Regions from separate parts of the Aristaeella lactis genome, predicted to be linked through region 1. Evidence: riboswitches for the same ligand, from Rfam matches in the RefSeq annotation. Region 1 holds a riboswitch; the other holds the start of a gene.
What was found. A riboswitch is a leader RNA that binds a small molecule or an ion and turns the genes downstream of it on or off. The one in region 1 is predicted to bind thiamine pyrophosphate.
Positions count from the first base shown of each region.

Region 1 (7,147 bases):
GGAAAACCCGGTGGAGGCCATGATCCGGGAAACCCGGGAAGAAGCAGGTTTGACCGTTATTCTGGATTCTGTGAAGGAATACAGTCTTGTTCACAGGATCCAGAAAAGCGACAGTGATCCCGCCGAGTGCTTTGTGCAGGACAACTATTACTACCTCTGTGACGCGCTGGATGAAACGGTTTCCCAGGATCTGGACAGCTATGAATCCGGTGAAGGGTATCGGCTGGAGTTCATGGATCCGCAGTCTGCGATCCAAAAGAACCGGAATGTAAAATCCAGCCCTTACAACGGGCTGATGTTTGAACGGGAAGCCCGGATCCTGGAAATGCTGATCGCCGAAAAATACCTGTAAATACCAAAGGCCGCCGGTTCGAAAAAACGAACCGGCGGCCTTCTTTCTTTTCCGCTTACAGGATATCAATATACTCGCCGTTCAGGGCCTTGTTCATGCTCCTGACCGCGCAGAATTTGCCGCACATGGAACAGGTATCCTCGTGTTCGGGGGCCCTGCTGTCCCGGATCGCTTTGGCGGTTGCCGGATCAATGGAGCATTCCCACTGCTGTTCCCAGTCAAAGGTCCGCCTGGCCTCCGCCATCCGGTCATCCATATCTCTGGCATGCGGGATCTTTTTGGCAATATCCGCCGCATGGGCAGCGATCCTGGAGGCGATGATGCCCTGCTTCACATCTTCCACATTCGGAAGGGCCAGATGCTCCGCCGGGGTGACATAGCAGAGGAACGCCGCGCCGGATGCAGCGGCGATCGCCCCGCCGATGGCGGAAGTGATATGATCGTATCCGGGAGCGATATCCGTCACCAGCGGCCCGAGCACATAGAAAGGCGCTCCCATGCAGATGGTCTGCTGCAGCTTCATATTGGCTTCGATCTGGTCCATCGGCATGTGTCCGGGGCCTTCCACCATCACCTGCACATCCTTCTCCCAGGCCCGCTTGGTCAGTTCGCCCAGGCGGACAAGTTCCTCGATCTGGCACACGTCGCTGGCATCCGCCAGGCAGCCTGGGCGGCAGGCATCCCCCAGGGAGATGGTCACGTCATATTCCCGGCAGATTTCCAGGATCTCGTCATAGTATTTATAGAACGGGTTCTCCTCTCCTGTCATGCTCATCCAGGCAAAGACCAGGGAGCCGCCGCGGGAAACGATATTCATCTTCCGCTTGTGCTTTTTGATCTGTTCAATGGTCTTGCGGGTAATACCGCAGTGCAGGGTCACAAAGTCCACACCGTCCTCCGCGTGCAGGCGGACCACGTCAATGAAATCCTTCGCGGTCAGGGTCGCCAGGTCCCGCTGGTAATGGATCACGCTGTCATAAACCGGTACCGTTCCGATCATGGCAGGGCACTCCGCGGTCAGTTTCCGCCGGAAAGGCTGTGTGTTGCCGTGGCTGGACAGGTCCATGATCGCTTCCGCGCCCATGTCCACAGCGGCCATCACCTTCTGCATCTCAATGTCATAATCCTTGCAGTCCCGGGACACCCCCAGGTTCACGTTGATCTTCGTCCTGAGCATGGAGCCTACGCCGTTCGGGTTGATACAGGTATGAAGCCGGTTGGCGCAGATGGCAACCTGGCCTTTGGCGACCAGTTCCCGGATCTCCTGCTCTGTCCTGTATTCCTTAGCGGCAACCGCCTTCATTTCCGGGGTAATGATGCCCTTCCGTGCGGCATCCATCTGGGTCGTGTAATCTCTCATTGGTCTTCGTTCCTTTCAGGTTAATTTGCTTCTTCGGCAAACCGGGAATTCAGGTCAAAATTATGCTTCATCGGACCGGCGCCTTTTCCCAGGTCCAGCATCGCCCCCAGCGCGCCGGAAATGTATTCCTTTGCCCTCCGTACAGACTCATCCAGGGCAAATCCTTTCGCCAGGTTGGCGGCAATGGCGCTGGACAGCGTACAGCCGGTCCCATGGGTATTGGGATTATCGATCCGCTTCCCTTCAAACCAGGTGATTTTCCCGTCTTCGCAGAGCAGGTCATTGGCATCGTTAATGCTGTGACCGCCCTTCAGCAGCACCGCGCAGTGACGGTCACCACTGATCTGCTTTGCCGCCTTTTCCATGTCCTCCGCGGTACGGATGCTCATGCCGGAGAGGATCTCCGCCTCTGGAATATTGGGCGTGACCAGCTCAGCCAGGGGCAGCAGCTCATCCATCAGGGTCTGCACCGCGTCTGTTTTCATCAGGGCGGAACCGGAAGTAGCCACCATCACAGGATCAACCACCACATTCCCTGCCCGGTAAAACCGCAGCCGTTCCGCGATCACCCGGATCAGCTCCCCGGAGGATACCATGCCGATCTTCACCGCATCCGGCCGGATATCCTCAAACACCGCGTCAATCTGCTGCTGCAGGAATTCGGGTGTCACCTCCATGATGGCCCTCACGCCGGTGGTATTCTGGGCTGTCAGGGCTGTGATCGCGCTCATGGCATAAACACCGTTCATCGTCATGGTCTTCAGGTCCGCCTGGATCCCGGCGCCTCCGCTGGAATCGCTTCCCGCGATGGTCAAAGCTGTTTTCATGCCCCTGTTTCTCCTTTCCCCCGGATCAGGCCGAGCTCCCGGGCTCTGGCTTTCAGTCCTTCAGCGGCTGTCCTCGGGTTTTCCGCCTTCATGATGGCCGATACGGCACAGATGCCGGCAATGGGGATTCCGGCAAGTACGTCAATGTTATCCCGGTTCAGGCCGCCGATGGCGTTGACCGGAATGGAAACAGCCTCACAGATATCCCGCAGGGTATCGGTAGATGTCAGGACGGTCTTCACTTTCGTGGTTGTGGGATAGATGGCGCCAACGCCCAGGTAGTCCGCTCCCTGGGCTTCCTCATCCAGCGCCCAGGGCACCGTTTTGGCCGTTGCCCCGATGATCTTTTCCGTCCCCAGGATCTTCCGGGCCGCGGCAACTGTCATGTCCTCCGCGCCCAGGTGCACGCCCTCCGCGTCCACGGCCAGCGCAACGTCCACCCGGTCGTCAATAATCAGCGGAACGCCGTACTGCCGGGTGAGCGCGTGAACTTTTTCAGCAAGGGCAATGTATTCCCGGGTACTCCTGCTCTTCTCACGGATCTGCAGGATGGTCACACCGCCCTGCAGGGCCGCCTCCACCCGGCTGAGGAATTCCTCCTCTCCGAATCCTGTGCTGTCAGTGATGAAATACAGGCTTGTATCAAACTGCTTCACAATGCTGTTTCCTCCGTGCTCATATTGTTTTCCAGCTGTGCGTCCGTAACCGTGGACAGGGCATCCAGCAGGCTGACCATAAAGGTACCGCTGCCCTTTTCCGTTTCAGCAAGCTGCCCGCAGACGCCCAGCATGACGCAGGCGGCAGAAGCCGCTTCCATTCCCGGGCAGGCGGACAGGAATACGCCGCAAAGCACCCCGAGCATGCATCCTGTGCCTGTCACAGCCGCAAGCTGCGGCGTACCGTTTTTGATCCTTGCGGTTTTTACGCCGTCCGTGACGATATCCGTTTTTCCGCTGGCCAGGACCACCGTACCATATCTCTTTGCCAGTTCACGGGCCGCATCCAGCACCGTAGCCTCATCCAGTTCGCCGTCCGCGTCCACCCCGGGGGAATGATAAGCCGCATGATACAGCGCATAGATCTCCGAATAGTTTCCCTTGAGCACTGCCGGAGCCGCCGTCTCCAGCAGCTTCAGCACAAAGCCGCGCCGCAGTCCGGAGCACGCGGTGCCCACCGCGTCAAGAACAACCGGGATTCCTTCTCTGGCAGCTGCCTGCAGGGAGATTTCCATGGAAACCATCCTCACGTCAGTGATGTTTCCGGTATTCAGCACCAGCGCGTCCGCTGATTCCGTGATCTCATCCACCTCCGCCGGATGCTCCGCCATGATCGGGCGCGCACCGGCAGCCAGCACCGTGTTGGCGCACTGGTTGATGGAGATCGGATTGGTGATGCAGTGAATCAGCGGTCTGTTTTCCCTCACCGCGCCGCGTATTTCACTCAGTCTTCGCATTTGCTTCCCTTACCTTCTTTGTTTTGCATACATAGTAGATCAAACCCGCAGCCGCCGCGGCTGCAGGAGCAGCATAAGCAGCGGTATTCCAGGCGGGAGATGTCAGGCCGAAAGCGGTGGAAGCCACCTTGATTACCACCCAGAGAATTCCTCCCAATGCTGCGATGGTCAGCGCGTCAGCCCGTACGCTCATCTGGTCGTGATAGGCCGCGGATCCCACAGACCGCTGCATCCTGGCCAGCATACCGTTGGATGCCAGCTTGCGCAGGAACACATACGCGATGCTTCCGCCAATCAGCGTTCCGCAGATAAAGGAGGGCACATAGAAAAGCCAGCTCAGCCCTTCCTTTCCCCACAGCAGGGTCATCACCGGATAGGATGCCAGAGCGCCGATGATCCCGGTTCCGATAATCTCACCCGCCACAGCTATAAGGATCTTTCCTTTGGACATGCGATAGAATACCCCGGACAGGAAAGCCCCGAAAACCGCGCCTGTCAGCGCCAGCGGGGGAATCCCCATCGTCAGCATGCGGATGATTCCGATCACCGTCGCGCACAGCAGCGAATACCAGGGACCCATCAGAACTGAACAGACAATATTGATCAGGTGCGCCATCGGACACATTCCCTCCACCCGAAGGATCGGCGAGATCACCACGCCAAGAGCAATCAGCAGGGACAGGACAACCAGTTTCAGGATAACGTCGGACTTCCTCATTTTTGTGAACCCCTTTTCGATATGAAATACGAAGCTTGTACGCTTCGCCCGGTCGGGAATCACTTTTCCCCTCTCACCCCGAAACACGGGTTCCCATCGCAGGATTACAAAGCCCAGGGCGCTCCCCCTCAGCCCGCCGCTCACGCGGATAATGAAAAAGCAGGAGAAAACCTTCAGGGGTTTTCTCCTGCACAAACGTATCCGTTCTTCAGCTTCCTACGGCGGCATTACCCACATCAGGTTTAAGGGTCGAAGGTGAAACCTTCCTCTCAGCCTGTCATCACAAGCTCCCCTGCATATTCAGTTGGTGTGCGGGAACGGGATGCTGTCCCGTACCTGCTCCGGAAATGGATTATATGCCTGCGCCGGGAAGAATACAAGATGTTTTTCCGGAAAACATAAAAAAGCCATTCCCTGTTTTTTCCCTTGACAGGCCGATGGTGTTCTGTTATGATGCGCGAAATACTTTCAGTTCCATGGATATACCGGTATTACGGGTTTTCGTTCATCGTACCCTCACAGAACCGAAAGGCAGGTGAATCACATGGCAAATCTGATCGTAATCTGCGGGCCCCAGGCAGTCGGCAAAATGACCGTCGCGGAAAGCCTGCGGGACAAGCTCCGCTATAACATGATGATGAATCATGACAGCATTGAGGTGTCAGACCGGATCTTCGGGTTTGCCACCCCTGCCCAGAAGGAATTCAACGCCTTTTTCAGGGAAAAGGCCTTTGAGCTGGCCGTAAAGCACAATGTGGACCTGATCTTCACCTATGTCTGCGCTTTTGATATTCCGGAAGAGCGGGAGTACCTGTCAAAGCTGAAGGATCTTTTTGAGCAGGGCGGCGGCCGTTTCTATTTTGTTGAATTAAGCGCGGACCTTGAAACCAGGCTGGCGAGGAACGAAACCCCGCACCGCATGGAGCGGAAAGCCTCCAAGCGGGATGTAACCTGGAGCAGGGATAACCTGCTGAAGGATGCCCGAAGACACAAGTTGAATTCGGATGAAAACGAGGTTTGGTTTGAAAACCATCTGAAGATCGACAATACGGATCTGACTCCCGACCGGGCCGCGGACCGGGTGATTGAAGTCTTCGGCCTGGTGCCCAATGATAAAAGCGAAAAAGAATACCGTTTCGGTGTGTAAAGCACAGAAAACTTTTGGATGACAGAGGTGAAAAAGTATGGCAGGCAAAGCATTATACGTCCTCGCCGGATATGACGACCGGACGGAAAAGACGTTGGCCGGGATGCAGGAGAAGCTGTATAAACTGGGATTCTCCGGTGTCCAGACAAAGAACATTCCCATGCATTTCACCCTGGGCTCATATCATACCGATCAGGAAGAAGCCCTGAAGGAACGCCTTCGGAGGATCGCGGATACACAGCGGGCTTTCGATGTTTCTTTTAACCATGTCGGGCTTTTCCGGCTGCCGGAGAATGACGTGCTGTTCATTAAACCGGAGGCCGGCCGGGAAATGCTGGACCTGAAGGACAGCTTCAATGACAGCCTGGACACCTTCAGCTGGTCAGCCCATACCACACTGCTGATCGACAGGCCGGATGTGATCCGGGAGGCCCTCTCCCCTGTGCTCGGCGGTTTCTCTCCCTTTGAAGGGAAAGTATCCGTCCTGCATCTGTATGAATTCTGGCCCGCGCGGCATATTCTTTCAGTACAGCTGAAAACTTTGGAGGATGATAAACTATGAGCACGAGAGAAGAGATCATCAGCGGATTCTATAACCAGGTTGACGAAGACAGCCGGCTTCAGAATAACCGTCACGGACAGCTGGAATATACCGTGACCATGCATTATATCCACCGCTTTGCCGCGCCCGGTTCCAAAGTGCTGGAAGTAGGCGCCGGAACCGGCAGGTACTCCATTGCCCTGGCAAAGGAAGGCATGGACGTGACAGCTGTGGAGCTGGTGGAGAAAAACCTCGATGTTCTGAAGCAGAACAGCCGGGGTGTGGACCATATCAGTTCCTTCCAGGGAGACGCGACAGACCTGGGCCGGTTTGAGGATCAGGCCTTTGACATCACGCTTGTTCTGGGACCGCTCTATCACCTGTATGACGCGGCGGATATCCATAAAGCCATTGACGAAGCCATCCGTGTCACCAGGAAGGGCGGCGTCATCCTCTTCGCGTTCCTCTCCGTCTTCGGTATCATGTATGCCAATTACCTCAGCGGCGACTGGGCGGAAGGCCAGGAGGAAAACTTTACAAAGGATTACAAAGTTAAGCACTTTAAGGAACAGCTGTTCACCGGATACGATATTGTTGAATTTGAAAAACTGTTTGAGGACAAACCGGTTCAGTGGATCACCACCACCGGTACAGACGGCGTGCTGGAGCCCATTGAAGTGCGTCCGGATTTTGAGATCACGGACGAGGACTTTCCGGCTTTTGTGGACTGGTACCTGGCCTTTTCAGAA
Region 1 is NZ_CP069421.1:250,403-257,549, reverse strand. It holds gene JYE50_RS01220 (NUDIX hydrolase) at 1-352, shown strand, start outside; gene thiC (phosphomethylpyrimidine synthase ThiC) at 408-1,712, opposite strand; gene thiD (bifunctional hydroxymethylpyrimidine kinase/phosphomethylpyrimidine kinase) at 1,733-2,539, opposite strand; gene thiE (thiamine phosphate synthase) at 2,536-3,195, opposite strand; gene thiM (hydroxyethylthiazole kinase) at 3,192-3,992, opposite strand; gene thiW (energy coupling factor transporter S component ThiW) at 3,976-4,710, opposite strand; TPP riboswitch at 4,907-5,014, opposite strand; gene JYE50_RS01190 (ATP-binding protein) at 5,255-5,857, shown strand; gene JYE50_RS01185 (2'-5' RNA ligase family protein) at 5,895-6,419, shown strand; gene JYE50_RS01180 (class I SAM-dependent methyltransferase) at 6,416-7,147, shown strand, end outside.

Region 2 (7,147 bases), 190 kb from region 1:
AATAACAGCAGAGAAATAGGATGTACCGTAAGCAAAGGCTGTCAGCCAGGGACCAACGCTCCGTCCGCCGAGCACGAAACCGTTCACATCGGTGGAGTGCTTCCTGCAGTAGAAGCCCACATAGACCATGACGCCAAAGAAGACCAGAAGCATACCGAGTTTGAGTGCCAGATCGCCGAATGCCATAAGTTTTCCTTCTTTCCGGGGTACCGTTTCATGAAAAAAGCCCCTGTGTCCGTCTGGACACAGAGGGCGAATAATCATCGCGGTACCACCTCTTATTTTGCCGTTCCGTCGGAAACGGCCTCCGGATACTTTCATATCCTTTGCGCTGTATCGGGCGCCCCCGGCTCTCCTACTACCCTGTCGGGATTCAGATAACAGCTCCGGAGAGTATTTCGGTTCAACAGCTCCGGCTGCCTCACACCGCCCGGCAGCTCTCTGTACGGAATACCTGTTTACTTACTGGATCTCCTTCATCGCAACGCCATGGTATTACGGAAGCCGGGCTCCGTCAAGGGGAGAGTTCCTGAAAGAACAAGAAACAAACAATCTGCTTCATTATATAACCTTCACAAGCAGCAGTCTTCCCTCCCGCACGTAAACCTGCGCGGTTCTGCCCGGCAAAACCTCATTGCTGATCCCGTACTGGTATTCGCTGGTGATCTCCCCGTCCGTAAGCGGGTATTTGGCGTTTCGGATGCTGATGCCCTTTGCGGTTCCGCTGATATTCAGCAGGGAGAAATACGAACAGCTGTCCTCCACTTCCGCGGGCACACGGGAGACAACGCTCATCTCCGAATAATCATCCAGGATCCGTGCGGGAATATCCAGGGAGTCCAGGTACAGCAGCAGGGAGATATTCCCGAAAGTGTGGTCAAACCGTTCTCCCGTCACTCCAACCAGGAGAAACTCCCTGTATCCGCGCCGGACGGCTTCCTTCACGGCGTAAACCGTATCCGTATCATCCTTTTCCCGTGGCAGCACGATCGTTTCAATATCAGTTTCCGGTTTTTCATGGGAGTCAAAGTCACCTACGATCAGGTTTGGTTCCCTTCCGATCTCCGGTATGTGTTTCAGGCCGCCGTCACAGTACACCAGCCAGTCATCCTTCCGCAGGCTTTCGCGGATCCGCTGGTACCGGCGGATTTCAGCTCCTCCGATGATCACACATCTCTGCACCGGCTGCACCTTCCTTTCCTGTCACAGAGACAGGGTAATCCCCTGCCCTGAAACCGTCAAGTCTTCTTTTCGGCAATCTCCTGTGCGAATCATGTTCCTGTACCGTATTCCTGTTGACAAACAAGGGGCGGGTGATATAATGACGCTGTTCCGACGCGAACATTGACGCTGGGGGGGCCGGTATCCGGCTGAGAAGGCATACGCCTGACCCTTGGAACCTGTGTAGGTAATCCTACCGTAGGGAAGCGGCCGTCATCAAACCAAACCGCTTCCCGCATGTCATCGCGCATGTGGGATTTTTGTTTGCTCGCACACCGGAAACTAACAGAATTCGGAGGGTTTGATTATGTTTTCCTGGATGTTCACCTCTGCCCTGGCTGAAGAAGCTGCCGAAACCGCCGCTTCCGAACCCACCTGGCTGCAGAAAGCCTTTGAAAAATTCGCTGAAACGCCCCTGACCGTCTGGATCGCCCTGGCTGTCCTGGTCGCACTGGGTGCCATTCTCCTGACCATCTCCAAAACTTCCCGCAAATGGGACGCGAGGATGCTGTCCTTCGGAGCACTTTCCGTTGCGTTGTCCTTTGTGCTCAGCTGCATCCGGCTGTACAGGATGCCCCAGGGCGGTTCCGTAACTCCTGCCAGCATGCTGCCGATCATGCTTTTCTCCGCCGCGTACGGGGTAGGCCCTGGCCTGCTGACCGGTCTGGTCTACGGCGTGCTGCAGTATCTCCAGGGCGGATGGTTCCTGAATGTCTGGCAGTTCGCGCTGGATTACCTGCTGGCCTTCGCTGCCCTTGGTCTGGCCGGTCTGTCCCGGAAGATGCCTGAAAAGTGGGGGCTCTATGCCGCCATGGTCATTGCCGCCCTCGGCCGCGCCCTTTCCGCCACGCTGGCTGGTATCATGTTCTGGGAAACCGCCCCGGTAGCAAGCCTGGTATATAACGGAACTTACCTGATCCCCGAAATTGTGATCTGCATCATCCTGGCTTTCATTATTGCAAAGCCTGTTATGAGGATCATGAAATCCGCTTCAAGGTAATCATCATTATATACATTTTGCAGAACGGCTTACATAAAGCCGTTCTTTTTTGGCCGTTTTTTGTCTCATTTTTGCAAAATGTTACATTTTGACCGGATAAGTAGTTGACATCGGTTACATAATACTGTATGATATGAAAAAACAGTAAACGTTTTCACGGCCAGAAAGGAGATTTTTAATCATGGTCAGGCTGAAGGACATAGCTGAGGTTTGCGGTGTTTCGGTTGCAACGGTTTCCCGTGCTCTGAATGGATTAACAAGCGACAGTAAGGAGAGAACTGCTTTTATCGTCCAGACCGCAAAGGATATGGGCTATTATCCCAATGCGGCCGCCCGGACGCTGAAAACAAGCAGGTCCAACAATCTGGGAATCATCTATGAAGATCGTATGAACCACGAATACTTCAGCGCCCTCTTTGACGAACTGCGCCGTGAAGCGGAAAGGCACAGCTATGACCTGACTTTCCTGGGCCGGGGCAATTACACCGATAAAAACTACTATGAGCATGCCCGCCAGCGGAGCCTGGACGGCGTGATCGTGGTGCAGGCCGACTTTGAATCCGCCGGCATCATCCGGCTGGCCACCAGCAGCATCCCCACCGTCATCGTGGATCATGCCTATGACGGATGCGACTGCGTCGCCAGTGACAACCGCACAAGTATGGAACAGATTGTTCGCCATGTCTATGACCGCGGACACCGCCGGATCGCCTTTATCCAGGGTGAAAAAGGTGCAGTCAGCCGTGAGCGTCTTGCAGGATTTTATAAGATCTGTGCAGAACTTGGATTACGTGTTCCTGTGGAATATGTCCAGGAAGGGCACTTCCACAACGCCGCAGACTGTGCGGAATGCATCATGAAACTCCTCCAGCTCAAGGATAAGCCCACCTGCGTCCTCTGCCCCGATGACTACAGCTGTCTCGGAGCGCTGTGGCAGCTGAAGGCCCAGGGCATCAATGTGCCGGAGGATATCAGCCTGGTTGGCTATGACGGAATCCTCGTCAGCCAGATGATTTCTCCCTGCCTCACCACCTACCGGCAGGATACGGCGCGTATCGCACAGGAAGTGTTCAATCTGATGATCGACTCGATCGAATTCCCGGAAAGCCATGTGCCGAAGCTGGTCACGGTTTCCGGCAAACTCGTAGAGGGAGAAACTGTTGGATGAAACTGACAATCCGGCAAGTGCCGCTTTTCCTGTTACTGCTGATTCTTCTCTTTTCTGTTCTTCCCGCCCCTGTGGTTGGTGAGGACGCTCCACCTGAAGAAATTGTTGATGAAGTGCTGCTGGACTCCGACCCTGAGGAAACCGACGGGGAGGAGACCGGCAGCACTGCCCGTGATGCCCTGATTGATGACATCATTGACCTGGGAGAATCCCTGTATAAAAAAGCCAACGGGAAATCCCAGCGGGCCCATTACAAAAGCGATATCTATATCTGCAAAAACTTCACGGTCTACCTGTTCCGCCAGAACCGGGACAAGTACCGCATGGCGGAGTATCCGGACGTTCCCCTTGTGATTCCGGACAACCTGCCCTCCTCTGAGTGCAAGCCCTATTACTACGGCTTCCTGTGGAAGGATATTCCTGCTGAGAAAGGCAATCCGTTTTACGAAGCCGCTCAGTTCCGCTATGACAAGAGTCTCAGCAAGGAGGACAACATGGAACTGGCCCTTGCCTTCATGCGGGAAGTAAAGCGCGGTGATTATTTCCAGATGTCCGCGGATTATGAGTATGGCAAAGGCGCCCACAGCGCCATTATGATTTCCGATTACGATCCGGAAACAAACACCGTCCACTGGATGGATTCCAACATGCGCGGCGGAAAGAAAAACGGCATCCGTTACGGTCTGGTTCAGTTTGACGAAGTGAAGGAGATCGACTGGTGGGCTAAAGCCTTCTGCCACAAAAAACGCGGCGCCACCATCTACCGGCTCCGGGATGATATCATCTTCGCCGGCAGCAACGAATAAAAAACAACATCAAAAACCCGCATCCGGACATGTCCGGATGCGGGTTTTCCTTTGCAGGCTTTATTCCTTTGCTGCCGCTTTTGTTTTCACGTTGCGGCGGTCTGTCGTCCTGACCACAATCTTCTGAATGCAGATGAACAGCAGGAGCAGCAGGCCTGTTGCGATTTTGCCCCACCAGGAAAGGAGGTTTCCGTTGAAGGTGATCAGTGCCGGAATAAGGGATTTCAGCATCACGCCGAACAGCGTACCGATCATATAACCTACACCGCCGGTCAGCAGTGTACCGCCGATGACCGCGCAGGTGATCACGTCCAGTTCAGCGCCCTGCAGGGACAGATTCCATCCGCTCTTGACATACAGGGCATAGGTGATGCCGGCGAGCACAGAGCACAGTCCATTGAAGCCGTAAACCAGCACCTTGGTGCGTCCCACGGGAAGTCCCATCAGTTTGGCACTCTGTTCGTTGCCGCCGATCGCGTAGATGTTCCGGCCGAAGCGCGTACGCTGCAGGAGGTAAATACCGATCAGCAGGATGACGAAGAACAGGAGCACGTTGAAGTTGATATAGGAAATAGGCTTGACCTTGACCCACTCGCCGTCTTTCAGGTGCATGATGTTGATCTTCCAGCTGGCCAGTGAATCAAACATGGGATGACTGATTTCAATGGATTCGCGGCTGATCAGGGAGCAGACACCCCTGGCAAGGAACATACCGGTCAGGGTGGTAATGAAAGGCGGAACGTTCAGGTAATGGATCACCCATCCCATCAGTACACCCAGGCCGACGCCGATAAACAGTGCGAAGGCGATGCAGATCAGCGGATGAATTCCCATCACTGTGGTACCGTAAGCAATGATCATGCCTGTCAGGGACGCCACTGCGCCGACAGACAGGTCAATACCGCCTGTGATCAGTACCATGGTCATACCGACAGCGGATATGCCGTAGTAGGCATTGTCCACAAACAAGGTGGTAAATGTACGAAGCGTAGTAAAACCGACTTTTCCGTACATCACCGCGCCAAACAGATAGATCAGCAGGAACAGGCCGATCGTCGCGTACACCATGATAAACTTGGGATTCATGATGCGGCTGAACAGGCTCTGTCTGGAGGCAGTCAGTTCTCTTTTCATGCCCTTACACCTCCGCTGATTCTTTCACGCCTGAGACTGGACCGTTTGGCAAAATAGTTCCGGACCGGTTCAGACTGCAGCACGATCACCACAGCGATGATCATCGCCTTAAAGGCCATGGTCGCTTCAGACGCAATGCCGAAATAGTACACCAGGTTAACAATTGTGCGGATGATGATGGATCCAAGCACTGTGCCCACCAGGCTGAACTTGCCGCCCGTCATGCTGGTTCCGCCGATAACAACGGCCAGAATGGCGTCCATTTCAAAGTTCAGGCCCGCGTTATTGGAGTCGTTGGACATGATCCGGCTGGAATAGATCAGGCCGGATATGCCGGAAAGGAAACCGGTCAGCGCAAACACGATGAAAATGATCCGCTGCGCGTTGATGCCGGACAGCCGGCTGGCTTTGCGGTTGATACCGACGGATTCAACAAATGTACCAAAGGCTGTCTTCCGGACGAACAGTGCGACACACGCGATCACCACCACGGTGATGATAATGGGCATAGGCAGATACAGGAAGCTGCCCTGGCCGATCACCCGGAAAGGAGAATACTGGGTCGTAAACTGTTTGCCGTTGGTTGTGATCTGCGCGATACCGCGCCCGCATACCATCAGGATCAGCGTTGCGATGATCGGCTGCATCTCACCCTTGGAAATGAGGAAGCCGTTGAACATACCCATCAGCGTGCAGACAACCAGCGGAACGATCAGTACCAGTGCGAAGGAGCAGACCGTGTAATCGCCCGGAGTGTTATAGATCAGCACGTCCCAGCGCAGGAACTTCAGGGCGATCGCGCCTGAAACGGCAACCAGAGCGCCTACGGAAAGATCCGTTCCGCCCAGGGCGATAACCAGCGTCATACCCATGGCAATGATGGTGATCTCACTGGAACGGTTGATAATGTCAATAATGTTGCCATACAGCATCCCGGTGGACGGCTGATAGCTGATCCTGAAGAATTCAGGCCGGACACACAGGCATACCAGCAGGATCAGCGCTTCAGCAACAACAGCCCAGGTGACCTTGGACCGGAAAAGTGAGGATAAGTCCAGTTTCTTTTTCATTGTACTTCACCTCCCGCTGCTGCCGATCCTTCGGCTATGATGGCCAGGATCTTCTCCTGGGTGCAGTTCTCGCCGTCCAGTTCTGCCACTTTTTCCCGGTCACGCATCACGATGATGCGGTTGGAGCACCGGATGATCTCATCCAGTTCTGAACTGATAAAAACAACAGACACGCCGTCACCGCACATTTCCAGCATCAGCCGCTGGATCTCAGCCTTGGCGCCGATGTCGATACCCCGGGTAGGTTCATCAAGAATCAAAACCTTTGGATCGGTTGCCATCCACCTGGCCAGGATAACCTTCTGCTGGTTGCCGCCGGACAGTTCGCCGATCTTCTTTTCAGCGTCCGGAGTGGCAATTCCCAATGCCTTGATATACTTGTCCGCCAGTTCATTCTGTTCCCTGAGGCTCAGCGGATGCAGGAATCCCTTCCGTGCCTGTACCGCAAGCGCGATGTTTTCACGAATGCTCAGGTCAGCGATGATTCCGTCGCGTTTCCGGTCTTCGGGACAGAATGCTATTCCCTGAAGAAGAGCGTCATAAGGTTTTTTGATCTCAGTCTTCTTCCCGTCCACTTCCATTTCACCGCTGGTATAACGGTTCGCGCCAAACAGCATTTCCGCGGTCTCGGTACGTCCGCTGCCCAGCAGGCCGGCGAAGCCTACCAGCTCGCCCTTCCTGACATTCAGGGAAATATCTTCGATCTGTCCGGGTGCTCCGATATGGGATGCGTTCAGCATATCAGGAG
Region 2 is NZ_CP069421.1:55,733-62,879, reverse strand. It holds gene JYE50_RS00295 (sodium:solute symporter family protein) at 1-186, opposite strand, end outside; T-box leader at 246-489, opposite strand; gene JYE50_RS00290 (thiamine diphosphokinase) at 562-1,182, opposite strand; TPP riboswitch at 1,343-1,443, shown strand; gene JYE50_RS00285 (energy-coupled thiamine transporter ThiT) at 1,529-2,221, shown strand; gene JYE50_RS00280 (LacI family DNA-binding transcriptional regulator) at 2,403-3,389, shown strand; gene JYE50_RS00275 (hypothetical protein) at 3,386-4,195, shown strand; gene JYE50_RS00270 (ABC transporter permease subunit) at 4,256-5,329, opposite strand; gene JYE50_RS00265 (ABC transporter permease) at 5,326-6,399, opposite strand; gene JYE50_RS00260 (sugar ABC transporter ATP-binding protein) at 6,396-7,147, opposite strand, start outside.
Region 2: it holds a riboswitch for thiamine pyrophosphate, as region 1 does, so the genes downstream of both, JYE50_RS00285 (energy-coupled thiamine transporter ThiT) here and thiW (energy coupling factor transporter S component ThiW) in region 1, are expected to answer to the same signal.